2 linked regions of the Candidatus Annandia adelgestsuga genome follow. The protein of the gene in region 1 interacts with the protein of each later gene in a pairwise test. Links are inferred from orthologs where the notes say so. Each region holds a gene or a part of one and is shown on either strand. Other genes may lie near its edges. The genes, in order: groL and grpE.

What was found.
Region 2: the proteins of groL (region 1) and grpE interact in binary tests that used the Escherichia coli proteins (3 or more experiments, as listed by UniProt). The link is inferred for Candidatus Annandia adelgestsuga from one-to-one orthologs.

What each region holds. Positions count from the first base shown.
Region 1 is NZ_CP026513.1:106,715-114,100, forward strand. Bases 1-2,982 are described here. They hold groL (chaperonin GroEL), read left to right. Parts: upstream 1-659; coding sequence 660-2,306; downstream 2,307-2,982. Other genes in these bases: C3B56_RS00635 (DNA gyrase subunit B), read left to right, coding at 1-106; C3B56_RS00645 (co-chaperone GroES), read left to right, coding at 330-620; C3B56_RS00655 (mechanosensitive ion channel domain-containing protein), read right to left, coding at 2,957-2,982. Also shown: more of C3B56_RS00655, read right to left, coding at 2,983-5,629; leuA (2-isopropylmalate synthase), read left to right, coding at 5,893-7,386.
Region 2 is NZ_CP026513.1:231,064-237,830, forward strand. What follows is about bases 1,476-4,473. They hold grpE (nucleotide exchange factor GrpE), read left to right. Parts: upstream 1,476-2,684; coding sequence 2,685-3,263; downstream 3,264-4,473. Other genes in these bases: glyS (glycine--tRNA ligase subunit beta), read left to right, coding at 1,476-1,724; C3B56_RS01200 (NAD(+)/NADH kinase), read right to left, coding at 1,726-2,592; ung (uracil-DNA glycosylase), read right to left, coding at 3,266-3,928; lepA (translation elongation factor 4), read left to right, coding at 4,005-4,473. Outside these bases: more of glyS, read left to right, coding at 1-1,475; more of lepA, read left to right, coding at 4,474-5,795; rnc (ribonuclease III), read left to right, coding at 5,964-6,695; GTPase Era, read left to right, coding at 6,688-6,767. UniProt on the Escherichia coli protein: Participates actively in the response to hyperosmotic and heat shock by preventing the aggregation of stress-denatured proteins, in association with DnaK and GrpE. It is the nucleotide exchange factor for DnaK and may function as a thermosensor.

The sequences.
Region 1 (7,386 bases):
TATATCCGCTGATAAATTATTTAAAAAATTAATGGGTGATTCAGTAAAAAAAAGAAAAAATTTCATAAAAAAAAATTATTTTTTAGCATCTAATATTGATATTTAATAATGCCCGAAGGTGGAATTGAACCACCGACACGGGGATTTTCAGTCCCCTGCTCTACCAACTGAGCTATTCGGGCTTATTTATATTAAAAAATTAAATACTATTTAATATCAATTATTTTATATATTTTTATATCTTGAAAAATATAATTTTAATTATATAATTATAAAATATATACTAATTTTATAAAAATGTCAAAATTAATTTTAAAAAGGAAATTAACATGAAAATTCGCCCATTACATGATAAAATTATAGTTAAACGTCAAGATGTTGAATCTTCTTCTGCTGGAGGTATTTTATTAACTGGTTCTGCTGCTGGAAAATCTACTAGAGGTAAAGTTATTGCTATAGGAAAAGGAAGAATATTAGATAATGGTAGAATAAGACAATTAGATGTAAAAGTTAATGATGTTGTTATTTTTAATGAAGGTTATAATTCTAAAACAGAAAAAATTAATAATGAAGAATTTTTAATTATTTCGGAAAATGATGTATTAGCAATTATAGAATAAAATATATTTAAAAAAAAATAATTTATTTAAGGAATTTAAATGACTGCTAAAAAAATTAAATTTGGTAATGATGCTAGATCTAAAATACTTAAGGGTGTTAATTTACTTGCGGATGCTGTTAAAGTTACTTTAGGACCCAAAGGTCGTAACGCTGTAATAGATAAATCTTTTGGAGCACCAATTATAACTAAAGATGGTGTAACAGTAGCACGTGAAATAGAATTAGATGATAAATTTGAAAATATGGGTGCTCAAATGGTAAAAGAAGTAGCATCTAAAGCAAATGATGCTGCTGGTGATGGAACTACAACAGCAACTTTATTAGCACAATCTATTGTTAATGAAGGTTTAAAAGCTGTTGCTGCTGGTATGAATCCTATGGATTTAAAACGTGGAATAGATAAAGCTGTTATTTTAGCAGTAAGAGAATTAAAAATAATTTCAGTTCCTTGTGAAGATTCTAAATCAATTACACAAGTAGGAACTATATCAGCTAACGCTGATGAAAATGTTGGTAAATTAATATCACAAGCAATGAGTAAAGTTGGAAAAGAAGGTGTTATTACAGTTGAAGAAGGAACTGGTTTAGATGATGAATTAGATGTTGTAGAAGGAATGCAATTTGATAGAGGTTATTTATCTCCTTATTTTATAAATAAACAAGATAATGGTACTGTTGAATTAGATAATCCTTATATTTTATTAGTAGAAAAAAAAATATCTAACATAAGAGAATTACTTTCAATATTAGAAAATGTTGCTAAATCTAATAAACCAATGTTAATAATTGCAGAAGATATTGAAGGTGAAGCTTTAGCTACATTAGTAGTTAATAATATGAGAGGAATTGTTAAAGTAGCTGCAGTTAAAGCTCCTGGTTTTGGTGATAGACGTAAATCTATGTTACAAGACATTGCTATATTAACTGGTGGTACTGTTATATCTGAAGAAATTGGTATAGAATTAGAGAAAATTAATTTAGAAAATTTAGGACAAGCAAAAAAAGTTATAATAAATAAAGATAATACTACTATAATTGATGGAATTGGTAAAGAAAAAAAAATAAAAGATCGTGTAAAACAAATACATCAACAAATTAAAGAAGCAACTTCTGATTATGATAAAGAAAAACTTCAAGAAAGAGTAGCAAAACTTGCAGGTGGAGTAGCAGTATTAAAAGTAGGTGCAGCTACAGAAGTAGAAATGAAAGAAAAAAAAGCAAGAGTTGAGGATGCATTACACGCTACTAGAGCTGCTGTAGAAGAAGGAGTAGTAGCTGGTGGTGGAGTTGCATTAATTCGTGTAGCATCTAGAATATCACATATGATTGGTCAAAATGAAGATCAAAATGTTGGTATTCGTATAGCTATAAGAGCTATGGAAGCACCTTTACGTCAAATAATAGCTAATGCAGGTGAAGAACCTTCTGTAATATCAAATGCTATAAAAAGTGGTAAAGGAAATTATGGTTATAACGCAGCTACTTCAGAATATGGTAATATGATTAATTTTGGAATACTTGATCCTACTAAAGTAACTAGATCTGCTTTACAATATGCATCTTCTGTAGCCGGTTTAATGATAACAACTGAATGTATGATAACAGATTCATCAAAAGAAGAAAAAAATGATACAAATAATTCAATTCCTTCAGGAGGAATGGGTGGTATGGGTGGAATGATGTAATTTTTTTATAAAAAAAATAATATTATTAAAAAAATATCCTTTTATGTTTTAATAAAAGGATATTTTTTTAAAAAAAATAATTTAAATATTAATTTTAAAAATTATATATTATAAAAAAAATAATTATTGAAACCATATAATTTTTAAAATTTTTAAAAAAAAATATTTGTATATTTAAAATTATGTAATTTATTAAATTAAAAAAATAATTAATAAAATTTTAAAAAAAATTAAAATTTAAAATTTAAAATATTTTAATATTAAATATTTTTTATTATAAAAATTTAATTTTAAAAAATATTATAATTTTAAACAATATTATAAATAAAAAATAATTTAAAAAACAAAAATATAATATGTATTGTAATAGTTACATAATAATATTTTTATAGATGTAAAAATTAATAAATTTATTATATTAAAAGTAATTAAATTTTAGAAAAAATATAATATTAAATATTTTTTATAAATTAATAATGTTATTATTAAAGTTTTATTTTATAAAAAAAACAAAAATATTTATTATAAAAAATATTAATTTAAATAAATATTTTTTATTTTTAAAAATAATAATTAATAATTAAATATTAATTATTTTATTATAATTTTAAATTTTAAATGATAATAAATAATTATATTTAAAATTTTAATTATTTATTATCATTTTTAATTATTAAAAAAGGAAAAGGTATGTTAATGTTATTATCTTTAAAATATTTTAAAATTATCATATTTAATGAATGTTTTAATAATATTCTATGTTTTAATTTAGATGTATAAACTCTCATTTCAAATAATTGAAAACCTTTTTGAAAATTTATTAAAAAAATTTTTGGTTTAGGTTTTTTTAAAACAAAATTGCATTTTTTAGAAGAATTTATTAAAATTTTAATTATTTTATTACTATTTATTTTAATTGGTGCAAAAATATTTATTTTTAATCTTGTTATAGAATCTGATAAAGACCAATTAATAAAATGTTCAATTATAAAAAATTTATTTGGAATAATAATTTCTCTATGATCTAAATCTATAATAGTTGTTGATCTTGTATTAATACTTTTTATATTACCAGAAAAATTTTTAATAGTTATAGTATCTCCAATACGTATTGGTTTTTCAAATAATATAATTAAACCAGAAATAAAATTTGCAAATATTTCTTGTAAACCAAAACCTAATCCAACTCCTAAAGCGGTAAATAACCATTGTAATTTTATTAATTTTAATCTTAATATTGTAATAATAATAAAAAATAAAAGTAAAAATGAAATTTTTTTAGTTAAATTTATAATATTATATTGTGTACTAGAAATTAAATTTAAATATCTTAATAATAATATTTCTAATAATAAAGAAATGTTATTAATTAATTGAAATATAATAATTATAATAAATATTATTAATAATATTAATTCTGATTTTAATGGTTCAAATATTTTATAATTTATATATTTTATATTTTTAATTTCATGAAATAATTTTATATTATTTAAAAAACTTAAATTAATATATGTTTTATACCAAACAAAATATATTAAAATTAAATTTAAAATAACTAAAAAAAATTTAATTAATTTTATTATTTTATTTTTATTATTTTCTGTATCAATAATATTTTTTTTTATATTTAATTTTTTTTTATTTTTTTTATTATTTTTAATTTTTATAAAATTAAATATATTTATTAAAATAATTAAATTCAATTTATAATTAATATTATAAAAATATTTTTTAATTATTATATTTTTTAAAATTATAAATATAATTAAAATTGTTAACCAAAATAATAATGATATTAATATTTTTATTAATAATTCTTGTACAGTAGATATATAACCATAAAATATTAATATTATAAATAATATAAATATAATTAATATTATATTCCATAAATTTTGATTAATTATAAAATTTTCTTTTAAATTTTTATTTAAATATAATGGTATATTATTTTTTTTTAAATTAAATATTAATATATTTAAATACATACAAATTAAAATTAAAAAAAATCTATTTAAAATTTTAATAAAATAAAAATATTTTAAAAAAAAAATTAATATAAATAAAATAAATAAAGGAATAAAAAATCTTAAAAAAAATAAATAATAATATTTTTTTTTATTTTCAAAAATAAAAATTGAAAATTTAATTTTTTTTATTAAATATTTATTTTTTTTTATTATATAATAAAAAATATGTAATATTAAATAAATTATAATTAAAACTTTTAAAAAATTAATAATAAAAAAATATTTTTTATTAAAATATAAATATTGAATATAACATAAAAAATTCCATATTAATGTTATTAATATAGAAAAAATGAAAATATTTAAAATAGTATTAAATAATAAAATTATATTAATTTTAAATAATGTAAATAATTTATTTATTATAAATAAATTATTTTGACTTAAATATTTTAATAATATAAAAAAAATAATAATAAATAATAATAATATTATGTTATTATTAAATATAATATTTAAAAAACATATATATTTTAATGGATATAATAAAATAATTAAATAAATATAAAAATTAAATAAATAATTATAATTAATATAAAATAAATCTTTTTTCCAAAACAAACATTTATATTTATAATTATTTATTATAAATTTGTAATTATTTATTTTTTTATATTGTAATTTTAATAATTTGAAATTTAAATTTAAATTATTATAACCAGCTAATAGCAATTTAAATTGTTTTTTTTTTATTTTTTTTTGATAATATAAAATATCTTTTTTATTAATTTTAGAAATTTTATATTTATTAATATTTTTAAAAAATATTTTTTGTTTTAAATTTATTTTTTTTTTTTTAATATTATATATAATAAAAAAAACTTTATTTATCACAAAATTTAAATAATATAATTTATTTATTTTTTTTTTAATTTTAATTTTTAAAAAATCTAAATTGTTTCTATTTTTATAATTAATAATATTATAAATTAATTTATTTAATTGATTTATAATAATTGAATTATTTTTAATATAATTTTTAATTTTATTATTATAAATATACTGTTGTATAATTTTTTTTTCTATTTTATTTGTATTAAATAATTCATTTTTAATAGATAAATTAAAATTACTATTTTTAATTAATTCAATATAATTTATTTTATTATTATATTTTTTATCAAATGTTTTTATTTTACTAAAATATTTTTTTTTATCTACATAATATATGTTATATATATTATAAAATTTAATTAAATTAATTTTATAATTTTTAAAATCAATTAAAATATTTAAAATTAATATAATAAAAATAATGTTAATTAGAAATATTATTTTTTTTTTAATCACTTAGTTAAATCTCTAAATATTAAATTAATATAATATTTATTTATAATATAAATTTAAAATATTATTTTTATAAATACTTGATATAAAAACAATTATATTATAATATAATTATTATTGCGGGAATAGCTCAATTGGTAGAGCACAACCTTGCCAAGGTTGAGGTTGCGAGTTCAAATCTCGTTTCCCGCTTTTATAAATTTAAAATATAATAAAATAAAATAATATTTAATATATTAAATATCAATTTTAAGGATTATAATATATTGAATAATAAAATTATTATTCTTGATACTACTTTAAGAGACGGTGAACAATCATTAAAATCTAGTTTAAATGTACAAAATAAATTAGAAATTGCTTTTTCATTAGAACGTATGGGTATTGATATTATCGAAGCTGGTTTTCCTATATCATCTCCAGGAGAATTTGAATCAGTAAAAAATATATCAAAAAATATAAAAAATAGTAAAGTTTGTGCTTTAGCAAGATGTTTAGAAAAAGATATAGATGCTGCTTATGAATCTTTAAAATTTTCTAATTATTATAGAATACATATTTTTATAGCTACTTCCCCTATACATATAAAAACTAAATTAAAAAGTAAACTTTCAGATATTATATCACTATCTGTTAAAATGGTTAAATATGCAAAAAAATATACTGATGATATAGAATTTTCTTGTGAAGATGGAGGTAGAACTCCAATTAACGATTTATGTTACATAGTAGAATCAGTTATAAAAGCTGGTGCTAACACAATTAATATTCCAGATACAGTAGGTTATACTTTACCTAATGAATACAGTAATATTATAAATAAATTATTAAATAATGTTATAAATATTGACAAAGCAATTATATCTGTACATACTCATAACGATTTAGGAATGGCAACAGGTAATGCTATTTCCGCAATACAAGCAGGAGCTAGACAAATAGAAGGTACAATTAATGGTTTAGGAGAAAGAGCAGGAAATTGTGCTTTAGAAGAAATAATAATGGCTATACATACAAGAAAAAAAATATTAAATTTATCTACAAATATAAATCATAATGAAATATACTATACTAGTAAAATTATAAGTAAAATATGTAATATAAATATACCTATAAATAAACCAATAGTTGGTTCTAATGTTTTTTCTCATTCTTCAGGTATACATCAAGATGGAGTATTAAAAAATAAGAAAAATTATGAGATCATGACTCCTAAATTTATTGGGTTAAATAAATCAAAGTTAAATTTAACTTCAAGATCAGGAAGAGCTGCAGTTAATTATAGAATGAAAAAAATGGGATATAATAAAAATGATTATAATATAAATAAATTATATTGTTTATTTTTAAAATTTGCAGATAAAAAAGGTCAAGTATTTGATTATGATTTAGAACATTTAGCTTTTTTAAATAAAAATAAAATGTCAAATTATTTTATTTTAAAATATTTTAATGTAATTTCAATTTCAAAAATTAAATCTACAGCATTTATAAAAATTTTATGTGGAAATAAATTAAAATCTGATATATCTATAGGTTATGGTCCAATAGACGCTTTATATAAAACTATAAAAAAAATAACTTTATTAAATATTAAAATAATAAAATATAAAATAAAAAATCAAATTATTAATAAGAAAAATTTAAAAAAAGTAAATATTGTAATAAATTATAATAATAAAAAATTTTATGGTATGGGTTTAAATAATAATATTTTAAAATCTTCTATCAAAGCTATTATAAATATAATTAACAGTATT
Region 2 (6,767 bases), 130 kb from region 1 along the record:
ATAATAAAAATTATAATAAATTATATATTAAAAAAAAATATATAAAAAAAATATTATTAAATATAATAAAATGTTCTATAGAAGAAATAAATTTACCTAATAAAATGAGATGGGGGTATGGTAAAAATTATTTTATAAGACCTATAAAAAATATTACTATAATTTTAGGAAAAGATTTAATTAATACTAAAATATTAAATTTAAAATCAAACCGTATTATATATGGAAGCCGTTTTTTAAAAAATAATATAATTTATATTAAAAACGCTTATAGTTATCCAAATATTTTATTTAAAAAAGGTAATATAATCGCAAACTATTACCTACGTAAAAATAAAATAATATCACAAATTAAAAAAATATCTAATAAAATTTTTGGTATTGTAGATTTAGAAAAAAAATTATTGGAAGAAGTAACTTCATTAATAGAATTTCCTATAGTGTTATTATCTAAATTTAATATTAATTTTTTAAAAATACCTAATGAAATAATATTATATATTATTAAATATATTCAAAAATGTTTTCCAATTTATAAAAAAAAAAACCAATTAATTCCATATTTTATTTTTGTTTCTAATATAGAATTAAAAAATAAAAAAAAAATTATAAAAAAATATGAACAAATAATTAATAATCGTTTTCATGATATTATTTTTTTTTTAAATGAAGATATTAAAAAAAAAATTATAAATAATTTTTTTAAATTAAAAAAAATTTTATTTTATAAAAATTTAGGATCCTTAAAAGATAAAACTATAAGAATTAATCATATATCTTTATGGATATCTAAAATAATTAATACCAAATTAAATCTTTCTAAAAGATCTAGTTTTTTATCAAAATGTGATTTAACAACAAATATAGTTAAAGAATTTAGTAATATGCAAGGAATAATGGGAATGTATTATTCAAAAAAAAATAACGAACATAAAAATGTATCATTATCTATAAAAGAACAATATCAACCTAAATTTTTTAAAGATAAAATTCCATTCAATTTAATATCATGTGTTTTAGCTATTGCTGATAAAATAGATAATATTATAGGAATTATAATAATTAATAAAAAAAAAAAAATTAGTTCTGATCCTTTTGCTTTAAGACGTTCTATATTAGGTATTATAAATATAATTATTAAAAATAAAATTAATATTAATATAAATCATTTAATAAAAAAAACATTTAAAATATATAATATAAAAAAAGAAAAAATAGATATTATTAATAAATTTATAATTAAAAGAATATTTTATTTATATAAAAAAAAAAATAATACTAATTTTATTAAATCAATTTTATTTAATTGTAATATGAAATTTTATAATTTAAAAAATAAAATTAAAATAATATCTTATTTTAGAAAATTAAAAATATTTAATAATTTAATTTCTATAAATAAGCGTATATATAATATAATAAAAAAATCTAAATTTAAAATTAATTATTATATAAAAAATGTTTTTTTTATATTTAATGAAGAAATTTATTTATTAAATTTAATAAAAAAAATAAAATTTCAAATTAAATTTGCTATTTATAATAATAATATTAATTTTATTTTATTGTCTTTAATAAATTTATGTATACCTACTAATAAATTTTTTAATAATATTAAAATTTTTAATAATAATAAAAAAATTATAAATAATAGATTAAATATTTTAAACGAAATATTAAAATTAACTTCTATAGTAATTGATAAATCAATTATTATAAATTAATTTAAAATAAATTTTTAGACCAACCTAATTTAGATATTAAAATTTTAAAATAATCATAATTATAAGGATGAATAAAATTTAAAAAATTTTTATTACAATTTATTAAAATATCTTGTTTTGAATCTATTGATTTAATAACTTGATTATCAAAAATAATTTGAATATTTTCATAATTTTGTTCAAATTTAATTCTTATTTTATTTTTATTAGAAATAATTAATGGTCTAGAAGATAAAGTATGTGGAAATATAGGAATTAATTCAATAACATTTAATGATGTCATTATAATAGGACCTCCTATAGATAATGAATAAGCTGTTGAACCAGTTGGAGTAGATATAATTAAACCATCAGATTTTTGAGAAAATGCAAATTTTTCATTAATATATACTTTAAAATTTATTGTTTTAGTTATATTTTTAGAATTTAATACAACTTCATTTAAAGAAGTTCCTATTTTTTTTAAATTATTAAATTCATAAGCTTCTAATAAAAATTTTTTCTCTTTTATATAATTTCCAGAAAGTATAATTTTTAATTTTTTTTCTATATTATATGGTTCTATGTCAGCTAAAAATCCTAAATTACCTAAATTAATACCTATAATTTTTATATTACATGATAATAAATATTTTGAAGCTCCTAAAATATTTCCATCACCTCCTATTATAATTGCTAAATCACAAAATTTTCCAATTTCTTTTATATTTTTTATATTTTTAAATTTAAATTTATTAGCAATACTCATTTCAAAAAAAACTTTATAACCATTTTTCTTTAAAAAGTTATTAATTAAAACATATATTTTAAAAACATTATTATGGTTTATACTTCCTAATATTCCAATATTATGAAAAATTTTTGTCATTTAATACCTATTTTAAATTTAATATATTTTATAAAATTTTAAAATATATTTATTAATAAATATAAAATTATTGATAATAAAAGGATATATATATGAATAATAATACAAAAAATGATAAAAAAAAAATAAATAATAAAGAAGATAAAAAAAAAGATGTAAAAGAAAAAAAAATTTTAAAAAATAATGAATTTTTTTTAAAAGAAAAAATTAAAAAATTAAAAAAAAAAATAATGTTATTAACAAATAATTTTAATGATTTAAATTTAAGATCAAGAGCAGAAATAGAAAATATGAGACGTAGAAATGAACAAGAAATAGAAAAAATTTATAAATTTTCTTTAGAAGATTTTGTTCATGAATTATTACCAACTATAGATAACTTAGAAAAATCTGTAGAATTAGCAAAAAAAAAAAAAATAGATATTTCTATTCTAAAAGGAATAGAACTTACTTTAAAATCATTTTTAGATACTATCATTAAATTTGGTGTTACTATTATAAAAGATTTAAAAGAAGAATTTAATCCTAAAATACATCAAGCAATATCAATTAGAGAATCAAATAAAATTGAAAATAATAAAGTTTTAGAAATAATGCAAAAAGGTTATTTAATAAATAATAGATTATTAAGACCAGCTATGGTTATTGTATCTAAAAATACTAAAAAATAAAATTACCATATAATTTCTTTAATATTATTTTTAATTAAAAATTTATTAGAAATTAAAAAATGTTTACAACCGAAAAATCCATAATTAGCTGATAATGGAGAAGGGTGTGAAGAAGTTAAAATTAAATTTTTTTTGGGGTTTATTAAATAAGCTTTTTTTTTAGCTTGTAAACCCCATAATAAAAAAACTATTTTACTTTTATACATATTAATTAATTTAATTATTTTATTAGTAAATATTTCCCAACCTATATTTTTATGAGAAAGTTTTTTATTTTTTTCTACAGTTAAAATTGTATTTAATAATAATACACCTTGTTTAGCCCATTTAATTAAACAACCATTTTTTGGAATATTAAAATTTGTAAAATTAGATTTAATTTCTTTATATATATTATTTAATGAGGGAGGAATATCAACATTTTTTGATACAGAAAACGCTAATCCATCAGCTTGATTATTTTTAACATATGGATCTTGACCTAAAATCACTATTTTAATTTTATCAAAACTAGTAAATTTTAAAGCATTAAATATATATTTTTTTGGTGGATAAATAATTTTTCCTAAATAATATTCTTTATATAAAAATTTTTTTATTTTATAAAAATATTTTTTTTTATTTTCATTTTTTAAAAAAAAAATCCATTTCATTTTAAATACCATTAATTTTTAATAAATTATATAATTTATTAAAGTATAATATTAAAAATATAATATATTTTATATTAATAAATAATTTATGAATAATATTAAAAATTTTTCAATTATTGCACATATTGATCATGGAAAATCAACATTATCTGATAAATTTATTAAAATTTGTAAAGGACTAATTAATAAAAAAACACCTCTTACACAAATGTTAGATTTTATGGATTTAGAAAGAGAAAGAGGTATAACTATTAAAGCTAGAAATGTAACTTTAAATTATTTATCAAAATCAAATATTAATTATAAATTAAATTTAATAGATACCCCTGGTCACGTTGATTTTTCATATGAAGTATCTAGATCTTTATATGCTTGTGAAGGAGTTATATTATTAATAGATGCTAGTCAAGGTGTAGAGGCACAAACTTTATCAAATTATAATAATGCTATTAAAATGAATTTAGTTATTATTCCAGTATTAAATAAAATAGATTTACCATTCATTAATGTAAAAAAAGTTTTAGAAGAAATAGAAAATATGTTAAATATTAAAAAAGAAGATGTTATACATTGTTCTGCAAAAACTGGTTATGGAATAGAAATTTTATTAGAAAATATTATAAAAAAAATACCTTCTCCAAATGGAAAAAAAAAATCAAGTTTAAATGCATTAGTTATCGATTCATGGTTTGATAAATATAAAGGAATAGTTTTATTAATATGTATAAAAAGTGGTATTATCAATAAAGGAGATAAAATTAAATTTTTAAGTAATAATAATGTATATTGTGTAGAAAGTTTAGGAATATTTACACCTAAAAAAATAAAAAAAAAAAAATTACAATGTGGAGATATTGGATGGTTAACATGTGGTATTAAAGTCACTAAAAAAAATATTATAGGAAATATTATAACTAAAATAAATGATCCTATAAAAAAAAAAATATCTGTATTTAAAAAAACAAAACCACAAGTATACGCAGGTTTATTTCCTAAAAGTAAAAAAAATTATGAAAATTTTAAACAAGCTTTAAAAAAATTAAGTTTAAATGATTCATCTTTTTTTTACAAAAAAGAACATTCTTCTATTCTAGGGTTTGGATTTAAATGTGGTTTCTTAGGATTGTTACATATGGACATTATACAAGAAAGATTAGAAAGAGAATATGGATTAAAAATTATTATAACAGCTCCTACTGTTATATATAAAGTAAAATATAAAAATAAAATAATTAACATCGATAGTCCACATAAATTATTATCTATAAAAAATAATATAGATTCAATATTTGAACCTATAGTAGAATGTCACATTCTTTCACCATTAAATTATTTAGGAAATATAATTAAACTATGTATGAAAAAAAGAGGAATACAAAAGAATATTTTATATTATAATAAGCAAGTTAAAATAATTTACGAAATACCTATGATGGAAGTAATTTTAAATTTTTTTGATGAACTTAAATCAATTTCTAAAGGATATGCATCTTTAGATTATAAATTTAAAAAATTTAAAAAATCAAAATTAATATGTTTAAATATATTAATAAATTCTAAAATTATAAATGAATTATCTATTATAATACATAAAAAAAATGCACAATATTATGGAAATATGTTAATTAAAAAATTACAACAAAACATTAATAAACAACAATTTGATATTATAATTCAAGCTTCTATAAATAACAAAATTATATTACGTAAAACAATAAAAAAAATAAGAAAAAATGTAATTTCAAAATGCTATGGAGGTGATATAACTAGAAAAAAAAAATTATTAAATAACCAAAAAAAAGGTAAAAAAAAAATGAAAATTTTTGGAAAATTATTTTTTTCTAGAAAAATGTTTTTAGATATTTATAATATAAAATGATGTAAATTTTGATATATAAGTTATTTATTTTGTATTATTTAAATTATACTATAATTTATAAATTTAATAACAAAATATAATATAAGTAAATTGTTAAAATAAAAATAATAATAAAAAGAAAAAATATCTTGTAGTGTATTTTATTTTATTTTTTTTTATATGTAGTTATTGATAAAAGTATTTGAAATATTAGAAGAAATAAATGTATCTTTTTATATAGAAAGAATCCTTGTAATAAAATTAGAAAGGTATATAGGATATAATTTTAATGATATAAGATTTTTAAAATTATCTTTAACCCATAGAAGTGCTAAATTAAAAAATAACGAAAAACTTGAATTTTTAGGAGATGCGGTATTAAGTTTTTCAGTGGCTCATACTTTATTTAATATGTATCCATGTACTAATGAAGGTAATTTAAGTCGTATGAGATCCGTTTTAGTGCAGAGAAGCACATTATCAAGTATTGCAAGAGGTTTTCAATTACAAAAATTTTTATATTTAGGAATAAATGAATTAAACTTTTTTAATATTCGTGAATCATTTTTATCTAATTCAATAGAAGCCCTGGTAGGAGGTATTTATTTGGATAGCGATATGGAAATTACAGAAAGAACATTATTATTATGGTATAAAAAATATTTTAATATGATAAAACCTTCAGAAAATAATAAAGATCCTAAAAGTCTTTTACAAGAATTTTTACAAAAACATTATTTAAAACCACCATTATATTCTGTATATTTTATAACAAGTGAATATGAATTTTTTGTTGAATGTAAATTTGGAAAATTTATGCAATTGAATACATACGGACAAGGATTTAATAAAAAAGATGCTGAAAAAAAAGCTGCTAAAGCTGCTTTAAAAAGAATAAAATATTTTAAAGAAAATGTTTAAAATAAATTATTTTAGTTTTGTTCCTATAATAGGACAAACTAATGTTGGTAAGTCAACTTTATTTAATAAAAT